DNA from 2 places in the Psychrobacillus psychrodurans genome. Region 1 is predicted to be linked to the other one. Evidence: riboswitches for the same ligand, from Rfam matches in the RefSeq annotation. Region 1 holds a riboswitch; the other holds the start of a gene.
What was found. A riboswitch is a leader RNA that binds a small molecule or an ion and turns the genes downstream of it on or off. The one in region 1 is predicted to bind FMN.

Region 1 (7,910 bases):
ATATATTAACTGTGATTGTATATAAAAAACGAATGGTGGATTAGTTTTAAGTATGATAAAGCATCAGCAAACTGTAGGGGCTTTATTGTTCCTGAACAATTAATATTTGTTTAAATATACAGAGAATTCCTTTTATAGGGCATTCTTTCAGACTGTAGACAAACTCAATTTTTGGTGCATAGAGTTGTATACTAAAATCGGCAAGGACCACCACTTCGCTTTCCATGGGCTTGGCTTCAGCCTCCTCGTCACTGCGAAAACATATTCCTGCGGTTACTCGTCAAGACATTGGTCAAACAAAGTTCGACCAATGTCTTTCCTGCGGGGTCTTCTGCTCAAACTGTTCCCACAGGAGTCTTCGTGGTGGTCCTTGCCTTATAAACAACTCCTTAAAGGTTTCCACTATATATACTTTTATTTAGATAAAGCAACCACTTTAAAGATATTTATTATTACTCATAGCAGTTTATAAAAATACTTTGTTCGTCAAGCCGAGAGAATGCCTTTTATAGGGCATTCTCTTTTTGAAAGATAAGTATAAATGCAATGGAAGCGTATCTTGACTAAGTAAGGGTATAATAAAAATAAGTATCTAGTATTGCCTTATCAAATAAGGAAAGGAAGATTCGATGACAGAAGATAATATAAAAGTAGGATGGAACTTGGAAAATACTTATACCAATCTGCCGGAATTAATGTATACAGTTATTAATGTAAATCCTGTTAGCAACCCAAAAATTGTTGTCTTAAATGGAGAATTAGCAACTACGTTAGGACTAGATCCTAAAGCATTAGAAAGTAGACAAGGTATTGAGGAACTGGCTGGCAATCGCACAATAGAAGGTGGGATACCTTTAGCACAGGCCTATGCTGGGCATCAATTTGGACATTTTACTATGTTAGGGGACGGTAGAGCTCTGCTGCTCGGTGAACATATTAAGCCTTCGGGAGAACTAGTTGATATCCAGTTGAAGGGTTCAGGTAGAACACCATATTCTCGTGGAGGAGATGGAAGAGCAGGACTTGGACCAATGCTTCGTGAATATATTATTAGTGAATCTATGCATGCACTTGGTATTCCAACGACTCGTAGCCTTTCTGTAGTCACTACAGGTGAGGATATTATGCGGGAAACTGTTGGACCAGGAGCTGTAATGACGCGTATAGCTTCTAGTCATTTACGTGTTGGTACTTTTCAATTTGCTGCAAAATGGGGAAGTATAAACGATTTAAAAGACTTGGCAGATTATGCAATAGAGAGACATTATCCGATACTATTGGATAAAGAAAATCGTTATCTATTATTACTCCAGGAAGTAATTGAGCATCAGGCAGCTTTAATTGCGAAATGGCAACTTGTTGGCTTTATTCATGGAGTGATGAACACGGATAATATGACAATAAGTGGTGAAACAATCGATTATGGTCCTTGTGCTTTCATGGATACTTTTGATTCGAAAACAGTATTTAGCTCAATCGATACTCATGGTCGTTATGCTTATGAAAATCAACCGAATATAGCTGCTTGGAATTTAGCAAGGTTGGCAGAAAGTTTATTACCACTTATTCATGAAGACCAGGAAGAAGCAGTCAAACTTGCAACAGAAAAAATAGGGGCATTTCCGGAAAAATATGAGACATACTGGTTGACAGGAATGGGGAATAAGCTAGGTATTTTTAATATAGAAGAAGAGGACCTTTCGTTAATTGATAACTTGCTTCAACTTATGGAGAAATACAGAGCAGACTATACTAATACATTCCGATTGATGACTCTTGATAAGTTAGAGGAAACTGTTTTGTTTGGTAAAAAAGATTTTGACCAATGGTATGAGAAGTGGCTAGCTAGACTTGAAAAACAAGATGTGTCTAAAGAATTTATCCAGCAGCTGATGCAGAAAAGTAATCCTGCAGTCATTCCAAGAAATCATCGGGTAGAAGAAGCAATTGAAGCAGCAGTGAATAATAAAGATTATAGTGTGCTAAAGAGCCTTCTTAAAGTAATTTCAAAACCATACGATTATAGTTCTGATCATATGGATTATACTTCACTACCCCCTGATACCTCAAGACCGTATAAAACGTTTTGCGGTACTTAAAAAAGTTAAAACAAGCCTGTAAACATTCTAAGTTTACAGGCTTGTACTAATAAATTAGGACAAAAAATCAGGTTTCAAATAATTGGGGTTTGGATATTTGTAAAATCCTTCTCCAGCTTCACTGCCAGTTTTGCCTTTATCGATATACTCCGTTTTTAAAATATTGGCCAACTTAATGAAATGATCGTTGCCAGATTGTCCTTTTGCATTGGCAATATTGTATGCGGTATTAATTCCAACGATATCCAAAATAGCAAATGGACCTTTTGGAGAGCCGGTTGCAATCATCCAAGTTTTATCGATAGTTTCCGGATCAGCAATGTCATTTATTAATAGTTGTTGAGCAGCTTCTAAAAAAGGAACTAGTAGAGAATTCAATATATATCCTGGCTGTTCTTTTTGTAGTGGTAAGGCTACCATCCCAATAGCTTTGGCAAATTTAATCACGTCATTAAAAACTTGTGTCTCTGTTCCAGGGTGTTTCATAATTTCGGCTGTATTGTTCATCCAAATTTCATTGGCAAAGTGTAATGCTAGAAATTTTCCTGGTCGACCTGTTACTTCGGCAAATTGGCTAGGTAGTAATGTAGAAGAGTTAGTTGCAAAAATTGTCTTTTGTGGTGCAACTTTGCTTAAGTCCTTATAGAAATTATTTTTTATTGGTACAACTTCAGGGATTGCTTCGATTACGAGATCCGCTTCAGTTACAGCTTTTTCTAAATCAGTGTAGAAAGAAATACGATTATATGCTTCGTTAACTTCTCCGTCAGTAGCTCCTAAATCTTCTTTATAACGTAATTTTAAATTCATCATTCTATTTTTTGCATTGTCAAGAGCCTCATCATTAATATCATATACTGCAACTTGAAAACCATTAAATGCCGTTTGAAAAGCTATTTGACTTCCCAAAACTCCACTACCAGCAACAGTAATTTGTTCGTAATTCATTTACAATCTCCTCTCCAATGTAAAAAGTATAATCGTTTTACTATACCCTTTAAGCGAATGTTCAAGCAGAGTTTAGCAAAATGAATATAACAAACACTATATAATATAGAAAGGGCTAATTATAGGAACTCTAACTTGTAACATAGCTTTTTTATCTTTAAAATTAAAGAGTAATCTAGTTAGGTTCAATTTTTAGAAAAAGGAGTTTTAAAAGCGTATGCAGACGAACAAAGTAGCGGATACAACCCGACGAATAATTTTAATCGTAATAGGTGCAGCTATTGCGGGTTATGCACTTGAAGCTGTATTAATACCAAACTCAGTTATTGACGGTGGGGTAACAGGCGTTAGTATCATGGGAACATATTTATTTAATATTCCTCTTGGCGTATTACTATTTGTATTAAACATTCCATTTGTATATTTAGGATATAAACAAGTAGGTAAAACCTTTGCAATAATGAGTATTGTTGGAATAGCATCACTATCTATTTCTACAGTTTTACTGCATCATATCGAGCCAATTTTAAGTGCAAAGGATCCTTTATTAGTAGTAATATCTGGGGGAGTAATGCTAGGTGTTGGTATTGGGGTTGTCCTTCGAAACGGTGGAGCTCTTGATGGAGCAGAAGTTTTAGCAGTCCTTGTATCTCGAAAAGTACCGTTTTCAGTAGGAGATATCATTTTACTTATCAATGCGTTTATTTTTGTAGGTGCAGGTTTTATATATGGTTTAGAAAGTGCACTTTATTCAGCTACTACTTATTACATAGCTAAAATCGTAATTGATGTAATTCAAGTTGGTCTTGAAAAGTCTAAATCTGTACGTATTGTTAGTAAACAATCTGAGAAGATTGGCTCTGCAATTCAAGATCGTTTAGGTCGTGGTGTTACATATTCAAGTGGACGTGGCGGTTTTTCAAATGAAACAATGGATATTGTTACATGTGTAATTACTCGTATGGAAGAAAACAAATTAATGACGATTATTAAAGAATTGGACACAAGTGCTTTTGTTGTGATCACAGATGTGGCAGAAGTAAGAGGCGGTAGCTTCAAAAAACGTGATATTCACTAATACAATAAACCCGTTAAATGAGTAACTATCGTCATTTAACGGGTATTTATTATACAAAAATTATTTTCGTTTTTTCTTTCCAAGTTCTTTTGTAGCAGCTTTATTTTTATCTACAATCTGTTCAAATTCAACTTGTACATGGATGCCATTTTCTTCGGTTTCTTGGACACTAATCACTTTGCCTTTTCGGCCTTTAATTTTTAGATTGTCTTCGACCACAGGTATATCTCTCAATACTTGAGTTAAAACAATTATATTTTTCTCCATAAAATGAACAGCATACATTTCCATTTCCCCTTATTTTATATTTTAGAATCTATGTATTTTATGATTATTTGAAAGATATAGAACTTCTATAAGTTGTAAACATATTAGTATATCTATTTAAAAAGAAGAGGTGTTCATAACAATAAACTCAAGACAGAATAGTTCTGGCTAAAATAAGCAATCATTGCAATTGTAAATGTTAATGTGGACGGACTTTTAGATTTCTGATTTAATTTTTGTTAGGAGTTTGTAATCGGAATAACTTGCAAAAAATTTAAGGACTTGTTATTCTTAGACCAATTAAATAATTTATCCTTCGGGGTCGGGTGAAAGTCCCAATCGACAGTAAGAGAGCAATCTTGAAGCCTGTGAGCCGTAAAACGCATGATTTGGTGAGAGTCCAAAGCCGACAGTTACAGTCTGGATGGGAGAAGGAATAAGTGCCTAATGAGTAGGTTTTTTAGTTATGCTAAAAAACGGTATAAAAGGGCTTATTAAAGTATGACTTCTCTCGCATCCAATGAATTCTGGATGTGTTTTTTTATGTCTGGATAAGACTTAGCAATTAAGGCGAAGATTGCCATTATTGCAATTCTTCTAGCGCGTTCAAGGTTGACATAGGAGCTTGCGCTTTTCAAAATTGAATAATTATCCTTCGGGGTCGGGTGAAAGTCCCAATCGACAGTAAAAGAGCAATCTTAAAGCCTGTGAGCCGTAAAACGCATGATTTGGTGTGAATCCAAAGCCGACAGTTATAGTCTGGATGGGAGAAGGAATAAGTGCCTAATGAGTAGGTTTTTTAGTTATGCTAAAAAACGGTATAAAAGGGCTTATTAAAGTATGACTTCTCTCGCATCCAATGAATTCTGGATGTGTTTTTTAATGTCCAGAAAAGAACGTCTTTATTGCAATTCTTCTAGCGCTTGGCAAGGTTGACATAGGAGCTAGCGCTTTTCAAAATTGAATAATTATCCTTCGGGGTCGGGTGAAAGTCCCAATCGACAGTAAGAGAGCAATCTTGAAGCCTGTGAGCCGTAAAACGCATGATTTGGTGAGATTCCAAAGCCGACAGTTATAGTCTGGATGGGAGAAGGAGTAGTTCGATGCTTTTTGAGAAATATTGACAAAAGGCTTGTTTGAATCTACCTAATTTTCCTCTGTCACCTTTGTGGGCGGAGTTTTTTGTTTTTAAGAAGCTTCTGATTTCTCCTCAAAACATATTAGTAAAGGAGGATACAATGTTTACAGGAATTGTAGAAGAGCAAGGTATAGTAAATAACATTCGAAAAAGTGCTAGCAGTATGCAACTTTCTATCCAAGCTGACAGAATTTTAGAAGATATAAGATTGGGCGATAGCATTTCAGTAAATGGTGTTTGTTTAACTGTAATCACATTTTCTCAAACTGAATTTACAGTAGATGTAATGCCAGAAACGTTTCATGCGACTACAACCAATTTATTAAATAATGGGTCAGCTGTTAACCTAGAACGAGCAATGGGCGCAAATGGCCGTTTTGGTGGACATTTCGTTTCCGGACATGTTGACGGAGTAGGTACGATATTGAAGAAACGACCTACTGCAAATGCAGTTTATATTGATATTACTGTACCAGAAGATGTAAGTCACTTTTGTATTCCTAAAGGATCTATTACCGTAGATGGCACAAGTTTAACTATTTTTGAAATAACAAAGTCGACAATAACTATTTCACTAATTCCCCATACAAACAAAGAGACAGTGTTAGGGATGAAGAAAGAGCGTGAACTAGTCAATATTGAATGTGACATGCTAGGAAAGTATATGTATCAATATGTTAAAAATAAAAAGGAATCAACTATTACACAAGATTTTCTAAAGCAGAACGGTTTTTAAGGAGATAATAACATGCTAAATACGATAGAAGAAGCAATAACGGATTTAAAACAAGGTAAGATCATTATTTTAATTGATGATGAAAACCGCGAGAACGAAGGCGATTTTCTTTGCTTAGCAGAATTTGCTACACCAGAAAATATTAATTTCATGGCTAAGTATGGTCGGGGGTTGATTTGTATGCCTATTCATGAAGAAATTGCCCAGGAATTACAATTGCATCCGATGGTTTCTAACAATACAGATTTTCATCAAACGGCATTCACTGTGTCGATTGATCACGAGACCACATCAACAGGGATTAGTGCTTTCGATCGTTCTAAAACAATGTTGCAAGTGATTAATCCAGAAGCAAGAGCATTACAATTTAAGCGACCTGGACATGTCTTTCCTCTTATTGCAAAACCTGGTGGTGTATTAGAAAGACGAGGACATACAGAAGCTGCAGTGGATTTTGGAATGCTCTGTGCATCGTCAAAAGCTGGTGTAATTTGTGAAATTATGAACGAAGATGGGACAATGGCACGCTTACCAGATTTACTGGAATTTGCCCAACAATTTCAAGTGAAGATTGTAACAATTGAAGAATTATCAAATTACTTAATAAATATTAAAGGTAACTAAGGAGAGAATAAGATGGTAAAAACAATAGAAGCAAATTTAATCGGAACAGATTTGAAAATAGGTATTGTCGTAGGGCGTTTTAATGATTTCATTAATGCAAAGCTTGTTGATGGCGCAATAGATGGATTGAAACGTCACGGCGTAAAGGAAGAAAACATAGAAGTCGCATGGGTTCCAGGTGTATTCGAAGTACCGTTTATTGCAAAAAAAATGGCTGAATCACATAATTATAATGCTGTCATTGGTCTTGGAACAGTAATTCGTGGAGCTACTACACACTATGACTATGTATGTAATGAGGCTGCAAAAGGAATCGCTCAAGTAGGTTTACAAACTGGAGTTCCAATTATTTTCGGTATTGTTACAACTGAATCAATTGAACAGGCTATTGAACGAGCGGGTACAAAAGTAGGGAATAAAGGGTACGATGCTGCTATATCAGCAATTGAGATGGCAAATCTTTTGAAGATAATGTAAAAAGAGCGATAATAATATAGAAGCCAATGACCAACGCAACAGGTCATTGGTTAGTTTACTAATAATATTCCTTATTATAATAAGAAAAAAATGTTAAAAATAAATCCTAATTTTCTTGTATTTGAATATTAACAAGCTCATCAGTATCAGTAATATATTCAATCCTTACAGATACTCCAAATTCCTTACCACTATCTTTTAACAATAACTTAAATTTTTCAATTGTAGAACTTTCTTTAGTTTCCTTTCCTTCATGTAGGTAGTCAATAATACTTGCATTCGGATATTTGGATTGAGCTTCTTTCATAGCTAGCTGTCCCCACTTAGCATAAGCAGGTATTTCCTGTTGTGTAGGTGCAATCGACTGTATATGTGCTGGAACTAATTGGGTAGAAGTAATAATTCCAAGTGCAATAACTATTTTCTGCATGATTAAACTCCTTTCCTTTTGTTTAGGATGAGTCTTTCGTTGAAAATAATTCTATGAAGAGGCATGTTTATTAAAACATTATCGAATACAACGTAATTTAGGTTTTAAGGAAG
Region 2 (7,910 bases), 140 kb from region 1:
TATTTTAGATGATAACATGGGTACAACAGAAGTTCCAGAAGAACTAATGGAGGACATGGAGGATGCATTTGAAGGTTGTCCTACTGATTCTATTAAAGTAGCAGATGAATCATTTGAAGGCGACGCTTTGAAATTCGAATAGTATATTGAATGGTGGTTGTGACTCTTGTCATGATCACCATTCTTTTTTATTCTGTAAGAAAAACTGGGAAAAAAAGATACCAGTGCCTTTAAGGTCAAAACCTGTCCCAATCGTTTACGAAGGCTTGGACAGACGTTTTGCTATATTGTTACCAAGTGAATATTTAGTGAAATTGGCGTTTACCTATCCTCGCCCTTCTGCTGTTTGGTATGCGATGCACTTCATATCATAAAGCACTCGGAACATAGGCTTTGTGCGTATACATCCTCATCTTTTATGAAATAATTGAATCCAATTTTATCGTTACTTGCACTCACCTATTGTTTACTTGCTTACATCTGTTTCTTACTTGCGGTCGTAAAGAGCTTACTTGCACTTGGTCCATATTTACTTGCGGTTTATTGCCTTATACTTGCGAAATGGATAATTCCCCCAAAATATTTGATTAATTCATAACCTAATGTAACTGAATTACTAATTGTTGTTTTCTACTTATTAGTTACAATGCTATGAATGATGTCTTAGATGATCCTATAATAATCGCGGTATTATCCATTTATATTTACTATCCTCTAAAAAAAAAGTTGTTCCTCCTAATGGAGAAACAACTTTTTTTAATTTGTATTAGGTTTCATATATGAATTAGTAACCTTATCAAGTAAAGGTTTTATACGTTTAAATAATACAATCATCACAATAGTTACTATTACGCCTTTAATCAAATTAAAAGGTAAAATACCGAAAATGATAGTATTAAACAAGGCAGTACCGGTTTCCATTGGGAAATTTAAGAAATAAGTGTACATTGGTAAAAACACATAATAATTTAAAACACTCATACCAATCGCCATAGATACTGTACCTGCTCCTAGTCCTACCATAATTCCTTTTGACGTAGTAACTTTACGATAAATCAAATACACTGGTGTTAAAAATAAGATACTAGTTACAAAGTTAGCCATATGACCAACAGGTACACCAGTTGGACTTCCTGCAAATAACCAATCTAACACATTCTTTAAAAATGCGACTAGAATTCCTGCTATTGGTCCCATCGTGATTGCAGCGATTAAAGCTGGTATATCACTAAAGTCCACCTTCAAATATGCCGGTAAAACCGGTAATGGAAATGCAAGTAACATTAAAACAAAAGAAATACTACTAAGCATTGCGACTGCAATAAGCATTCGCGTTTTGCCTTTTAACATAAAATCCTCTCTCCTTTTGCGATTCACTCCACAAGAAGAAAGGTTCAGCTCGTTTGCACACTTAAAGAATCCCTTGAACCAATAAAGTTCAAGGGAGAAACAAGGTACACTTAAATAAGCGTATCCGTATAAGCATACGAGAAACGACTGCACCTTCACCTTCTCCCATCCAGACTATACTGTCGGCTTTGGAATTTAACCAAATCAACCTGTTAAGGTTCGCGGGCTGAAGAAATAAATTTCTAATACCGCCGGTCGGGAATTGCACCCTGCCCCGAAGATGAATCAATATTTTGTTGATCTTCAAGATTAATATCTTGAATTAATAACATTTTATCAAATATAAACAATATATGCAACAGACCTGTTTGTAATTGAGACCAACATCCTAATATAGGCTATAATAAAAAATTTACGGGCTTTTTTGATTTAATTAATGGCTATATTTGAAATCTTATGGGCTTTCATCTCGTTATTATTCCTGGATTGATTGTTTATGGGCTATTTCCATAACTTTATAGGCTATCGCTTACCCAGATACAAAAAAACTGCCAAGCTTTAGTTGATAAGCATTGGCAGTTACGTTATTTAGTTGGTTCGCAAAGTAAAACCATTCGGTCCGATTGGAACAGGAAGTGAGCTGCTTAAATTAATTCCATCCCAACTTTCTTGTACAACATTTTCTAATTGGATGGATTGATTAAAGCTTGCGGCAGTTAGGGAAAAAGCTTCTAATAATCGAGATGCCTCACTCACATCTAAAGATTCCAGGTTTAAAGGTTTATCGAAGCGTATTACTAAACCTTTATCCTCTCTTATTGTGTAGGTCACATTATTTGGTATAACAGAAGTGTATATATCATTTCCAGGATCTCTCATATCCATCAATGCTTCCGATAATGTAGCGAATGTTTTATTAAAATTAGGTGCTAAATATGTCTCTCCATTAGAACCATTATATGCAAAGTAATTTACCTTTTTCTCTGTACCTTTTAGCTCCACAGGTTCATCTAGCGTACCGACTTGATCCCAGTCAATCGGCGAACCATCTTCATTGACCCTTAAAAAGGTATCAAAATCAGTGAAAATTTCATTGATAGAAGCTAGATAAGGCGCCATTGTTCCAGGGGCAGCATCATAACCATGATCTACTGGTAAGTAGTGCTTTAACATTTTACCTTCTGTCAAAAAGTAACCTTTGTAAGGATGGTATTCTTGGAATCCAAGGGAAATCTCATCAATCCCAAATGCGTATCTTTCATATAGCTCGAAGCTATTTGGTGTCTTATTTGGAAAATCCATATCTATTTGTTCTTTAGGAATTACAATCGTTATTGGAATAGAGAGAGCATTTTCTAATAAAGAAAAATGAAAAACTGTTCCTCCATTTAAATCGTTCTCGTAAACAGAAGTAATTAGACTGTCGAAAGGAACTAATTCATACGAAGATACTATTTTTCCAGACATAGTCGACATATCGCTAGACTTGTCTTCTTCAGTAGCCATTGATGCTTCTTCTGGTATGTCCATCGTTCTCATATGATCTTTTGCCATAGATGACTCTTGGGCTTTATCAGCTGTGGAACTCTCATTCTTATTTATAAAGGAAGAGACGAGAACTGTTAATATAAGGACAGAAGCTACGGAAATGATAAAAGGTAGCCATTTGTTCATTGAAACCTCTAGTCGATTACGTTTCTCAGGCCTCTCCTGAATTTCTATTTTGGATTTTACCAGTTTATACATTTCATCTTTCGAGCGTTTATCTGTAAACTTCGGCATGTTATTTAATAGCTCATCTAATACACGATCTTCTGTCTTTTTCTCACTCATGATGAACATCTGCCTCCTTTTGCTTATCAGATAATCGTTCACGAAGTGCTTTTATTGCACGATGTTGCGTTGTCTTCACTTTCCCTTCCGACCAATTTAGAATTTCCGACGTTTCCGCAATCGAAAGTTCCTGGAAATATCGCATAATAATAACCATTTTCTGATCTCCCGTACAATCATCCAATGCAATTAATAATGTTCTCATCTCATCATTAAGCTGTACTAAATCTTCCGGTAACATTTCGGAAGATGCAAGTTGCATCGTTTCCCAGTCAAATGAGTCAAATAACCTTTTTTTTCTGACGGTTTGTTTTCTAAAATGGTCAATTGCAATATTTTTGGCTATTGAAAATAGCCATGTCTTTTCTGAGCTTTTCCCCTCAAAGCTACTGTAAGCTTTAAGCACTCGTACATATACTTCTTGAACCAAGTCTTCTGCAGTTTGTCTATTTTTCACCAAATATATGAGAAACTGAAAAACGTCTTGATGATAGGTATCATACAAGCGGTGGAAAACGGAGTCATTCATAGGCTCCCCCCGTTCTTTCAATTAGTCGTTTCAAGTACATATTTGTTACACGCCTTTTCCCACATTAACACAGACAATACAACTCTCATTTAGAAGATTAGATGGGAGAATAACTGCCTGTATAAGCCCAACGTAGAACATAGTTGAAAACGCTACGACAGATGGATCTGTCTCTGTAACACGCTTCCCACGAGACACGGACCATCAGGAAGTTGTTTACTCAGGTATTGCGGTCCGAATCAATACACAGCGTTATATACAAGAGTCCATTTTCATCCCTCGGGATGTGAAGGTAATCTTCACAGTTTGTAGTTTCACTTTATTGGCAAGTTAATAATAAAGGATGTACCTACTCCAATTTCACTTTCTGCAGTTAGCACACCATCATGTCTTTCCACAATGTTTTTCGCAATTGCCAATCCTAAACCAGTGCCACTTTTCCCTCTAGTTCTAGCCTTATCAGCTTTATAAAAACGTTCGAATACATACGGAAGATCTTCTTTTGGAATGCCATATCCAGTGTCGATTACCTTTATAACAAATTGTGTATCTGACTTACATAATTGGACGGTGACAGAACCATTCTCTTTTGTATGCCTAAGGGCATTATCGATTAAATTGGTTAACACTTGTTCCATACGATCTTCATCAATTTCCATCGATAAATTTTCATCTATATTATGTTTAAAGGAAAGTCTAATATTATTTTCTTTGGCAACTTGATCAAATTTTTGTGTTATTCGTTCAATTGTCGGGACAACAGAAACCTTTTCTTTATATATACTTAGATAACCTGACTCTAGGCGGGCTAAATCTAACAATTCGGTTACTAGTCTTCCCATTCGCTTAGACTCATCGTATATAATACGGATCATTTCATTCTTATCCTCTTCGGTTGTAACGACATTATCTATTATTGCTTCTGAATAGCCTTGTAGCATCGAAATAGGCGTTCTAAGCTCGTGCGAAACATTTGCGATAAAGTCTGACCTCATTTTATCTAAACGATGCTGTTCAGTCATATCACGAAGTACTATTACTGCACCACGCACAACATTACCACTAGTGTATAAAAGACTAATAGATGCAGCAAAATAGGAGCCTTTAATCTCTAATTTTTCGTCAAACTCCTCTTGAACATCAAAGACATACTCTAAAAGATGATGAAGTTCAGCAGGTAGCTTAGAATCATCTAACGTCTCTGCATTTGCATACCATTTGTTGAGAAGGATATCTGCCTGTGGGTTACTAACTTGAACTTCAAATTTAGTATCAAATGTAATAACCGCATCCGTCATAGATGTTAGTATACTCGCCAGTTGTTCCTTTTCTTGGTTAATCACTTCTACATGATGTTTCAATTGTTTCCCCATTTGGTTAAAAGCGATTCCTAGTTCTCCAATTTCATCCTTTTGCAGATACGGAACTTTTGTTTCAAAGTTACCTTTAGCTAATTGAATCGCCGCTTCCCTCATAGACCTAAGTGGTAAAGTAATTCGTGAGGTTAAGAAAAAAGTAAACATCGTAGTTAAAAGTAACGCGATAAATCCTGATAAGAAAACAATTTTCGTAGTACTATTAGTCGTCTTACTAACTACTTCCAAACTTTGATAAATAAATACAGCACCATGAATGTTCTTATTGGATTCTAAAGGGGCAGCTAAAATAATATAATCTTCCATCCGATCTTCACTATTCATGGCCGGCATTAGCATTTTCTTCACAATTGGCTCATCTGAAGTGTATATTTTAGATAATTCCTTATTATCCAATATTTTTTTCTGCACTACATCCTTGTTAAGACCTTCATGAACCGATAAAAAAACGGATTCTGCATTCCGTACAATTAAAGTATTAGTTTCTGTACCTAAAATATCTTGTATAATTTTAAACGAATCTTCTACATTGTCATGTTGCTCAACAATTTTACCGATAGTTACTGCCTCTTTACGAAGTGACTCTTCCGCCTGCTCTGTATGAAAATCACCTAGAAATTCAAGTAATAAAACGGTTACAATAAATAACACAAATAAGACGAGAAGCAGTATGGTTCCCCATAGCTTCCCGACAACACTATTCCAAATTCTATTCATTTATGACCTCGAATTTATATCCGACACCCCACACAGTCACAATCATTTTAGCAGACTTTTCGGAAACTCTATTTAACTTTTCACGTAACCGTTTTACATGAGTGTCAACTGTTCTCAAATCCCCAAAGAAATCATAATGCCAAACTTCTTTTAGTAACTGCTCACGATCAAATACTTTATCTGGCGCTTTCGCTAAGAAATATAGTAGTTCATATTCTTTAGGAGTTAAACCTACTTCTACCCCATCCGCAGTAACTCTATGCGCATCATGATCTATCGTTAGATGCGGAAAGACTACTATTTCTTTTGAAATAGATGTTCCTTGAGAAGGTGCAAAAGCAGTAGAGCGTTTCAAGAGAGCTTTTACACGTAATACTACTTCTCTTGGGCTAAACGGCTTTACAATATAATCGTCTGCTCCAAGTTCAAAACCTTCCACACGGTTAGCTTCTTCACCTTTAGCTGTCAATAATATGATAGGTGTTTCTTTATGCATACGTAGCTCTGTCATCACTTCTATGCCATCTTTTTCGGGCATCATTATATCTAATAGGATGCAATTATACTCAAATTCTAATGCGAGCTGTAATGCGATTTCTCCATTTTCAGCTTCTTCTACTTCATATCCTTCTCGTTCTAAATACATTTTTAAAAGACGACGAATGCGTTCTTCATCCTCAACTACTAGAAGTTTAATTGTTTCAGACATAGTTTTATCAAACCTTTCTATCAACATCTACTTTATATTGTACAATTACTGTATCCAAAATGAAAGAAAAGCTCTTCCTCCCGTTAAGTAAAGAGTAAAGAGCTTTCTTACTGTGCACTAGTTCTATTTTATATCTATTTCCAACGCCTAGCCCCTCGAGTCCCTTCAGGATTTCAGGGTCGCACGATGCGGGTCAGTCAGTCGTTGTGACACGATGTCACGACCTTAGACTGACCTCCCCTCTGCAAAGGATGGCTTTACGTGAAATCCTTCCAGCGCTTGCTCCTGCGCAAAGCTCGTCGCAGAAGAACGGTGTCGGGGCATACACTTTTATTGTTATGCGTAAGAATGTAATCCCGCTAAAATTAGATTTACTGCAATCAAGTTAAACATAATTATGATGAAACCAATTAGAGCAATCCAAGCTGATTTCTTTCCTTCCCAGCCTTTTGATAAACGAAGGTGTAAGAAAACTGCATAGAATAAGAACGTGATAAGTGCCCATACTTCTTTTGGATCCCAACCCCAGAAACGTGACCACGCTTCATGCGCCCATATCATGGCGAATATTAATGCTCCAAGTGTAAACACAGGGAAACCGATTAATACTGAACGATACCCGATTTCATCCATCAATTGAGAATTAGACTTTTTCGTAAGTGGTTGTAAAACAGTAGAAATACGTTTACGTAATATTAAACGAAGTAATACATAAATTACTGTACCAAATATAACTGACCAAACAACTGTAGTTAATTTTTTTGCATTTACTAACGGTGGCATTTCCACAAGTGGTTCAAATGCTCCATCTGTAATTGCTTCTGATTCATTCATACCAAATAGAGCTGGCATTGTGTATACAATTGTATGTTGTGTTTCATCTTTACTTATATAGTTGTATTCTGCATTATAATTCACTAAATAAAACGATAGCGAAGCAACAACAAATCCTACAACAAGGACTAAAACGTACATAACTGCCTCAATGCCAAAACGTTCCAAAAATCCTTTGAATCCTCGTCCTTTTGTCAGATCGATATTTTTCAATAAATAAATAAATCCGGCTACAGCACTAATCGCTAAAATTGCCTCACCCATTGCTGCAGTAATAACGTGAATAGTCAGCCAGTAACTTTTCAAAGCCGGTATTAGCGGGGTAATTTCTTTTGGGAACATACTTGCATATGCAATGATTAGTAAAGCTATTGGTAATGCAAACAATCCAAGAGCAGGAGCTTTATATATAAAGTAAATAAGAATAAATGCTCCTACAATCATCATTCCAAATGCAGTAGTAAACTCAAATAAGTTACTTACTGGCGCATGTCCAGCAGCAATCCATCTAGTAATAAAATAGCCGAGATTAGCAATAAATCCTATAATGGTAACGGTAATC

Region 2: it holds a riboswitch for FMN, as region 1 does, so the genes downstream of both, ACQCPR_RS07645 (ECF transporter S component) here and ribE (riboflavin synthase) in region 1, are expected to answer to the same signal.

Annotation. Positions count from the first base shown of each region.
Region 1 is NZ_CP189791.1:1,478,503-1,486,412, forward strand. Features, by position in the region: gene ACQCPR_RS06885 (ABC transporter permease) at 1-44, shown strand, start outside; gene ACQCPR_RS06890 (protein adenylyltransferase SelO) at 630-2,099, shown strand; gene ACQCPR_RS06895 (3-hydroxyacyl-CoA dehydrogenase) at 2,154-3,047, opposite strand; gene ACQCPR_RS06900 (YitT family protein) at 3,265-4,125, shown strand; gene ACQCPR_RS06905 (hypothetical protein) at 4,186-4,410, opposite strand; FMN riboswitch at 4,701-4,832, shown strand; FMN riboswitch at 5,040-5,171, shown strand; FMN riboswitch at 5,360-5,491, shown strand; gene ribE (riboflavin synthase) at 5,631-6,266, shown strand; partial or broken gene ribB (3,4-dihydroxy-2-butanone-4-phosphate synthase) at 6,279-6,866, shown strand; gene ribH (6,7-dimethyl-8-ribityllumazine synthase) at 6,903-7,367, shown strand; gene ACQCPR_RS06925 (DUF3889 domain-containing protein) at 7,474-7,797, opposite strand.
Region 2 is NZ_CP189791.1:1,620,968-1,628,877, reverse strand. Features, by position in the region: gene ACQCPR_RS07650 (ferredoxin) at 1-142, shown strand, start outside; gene ACQCPR_RS07645 (ECF transporter S component) at 757-1,350, opposite strand; FMN riboswitch at 1,504-1,636, opposite strand; gene ACQCPR_RS07640 (hypothetical protein) at 1,939-3,183, opposite strand; gene sigX (RNA polymerase sigma factor SigX) at 3,176-3,712, opposite strand; gene ACQCPR_RS07630 (ATP-binding protein) at 4,027-5,805, opposite strand; gene ACQCPR_RS07625 (response regulator transcription factor) at 5,798-6,514, opposite strand; gene ccsB (c-type cytochrome biogenesis protein CcsB) at 6,851-7,910, opposite strand, start outside.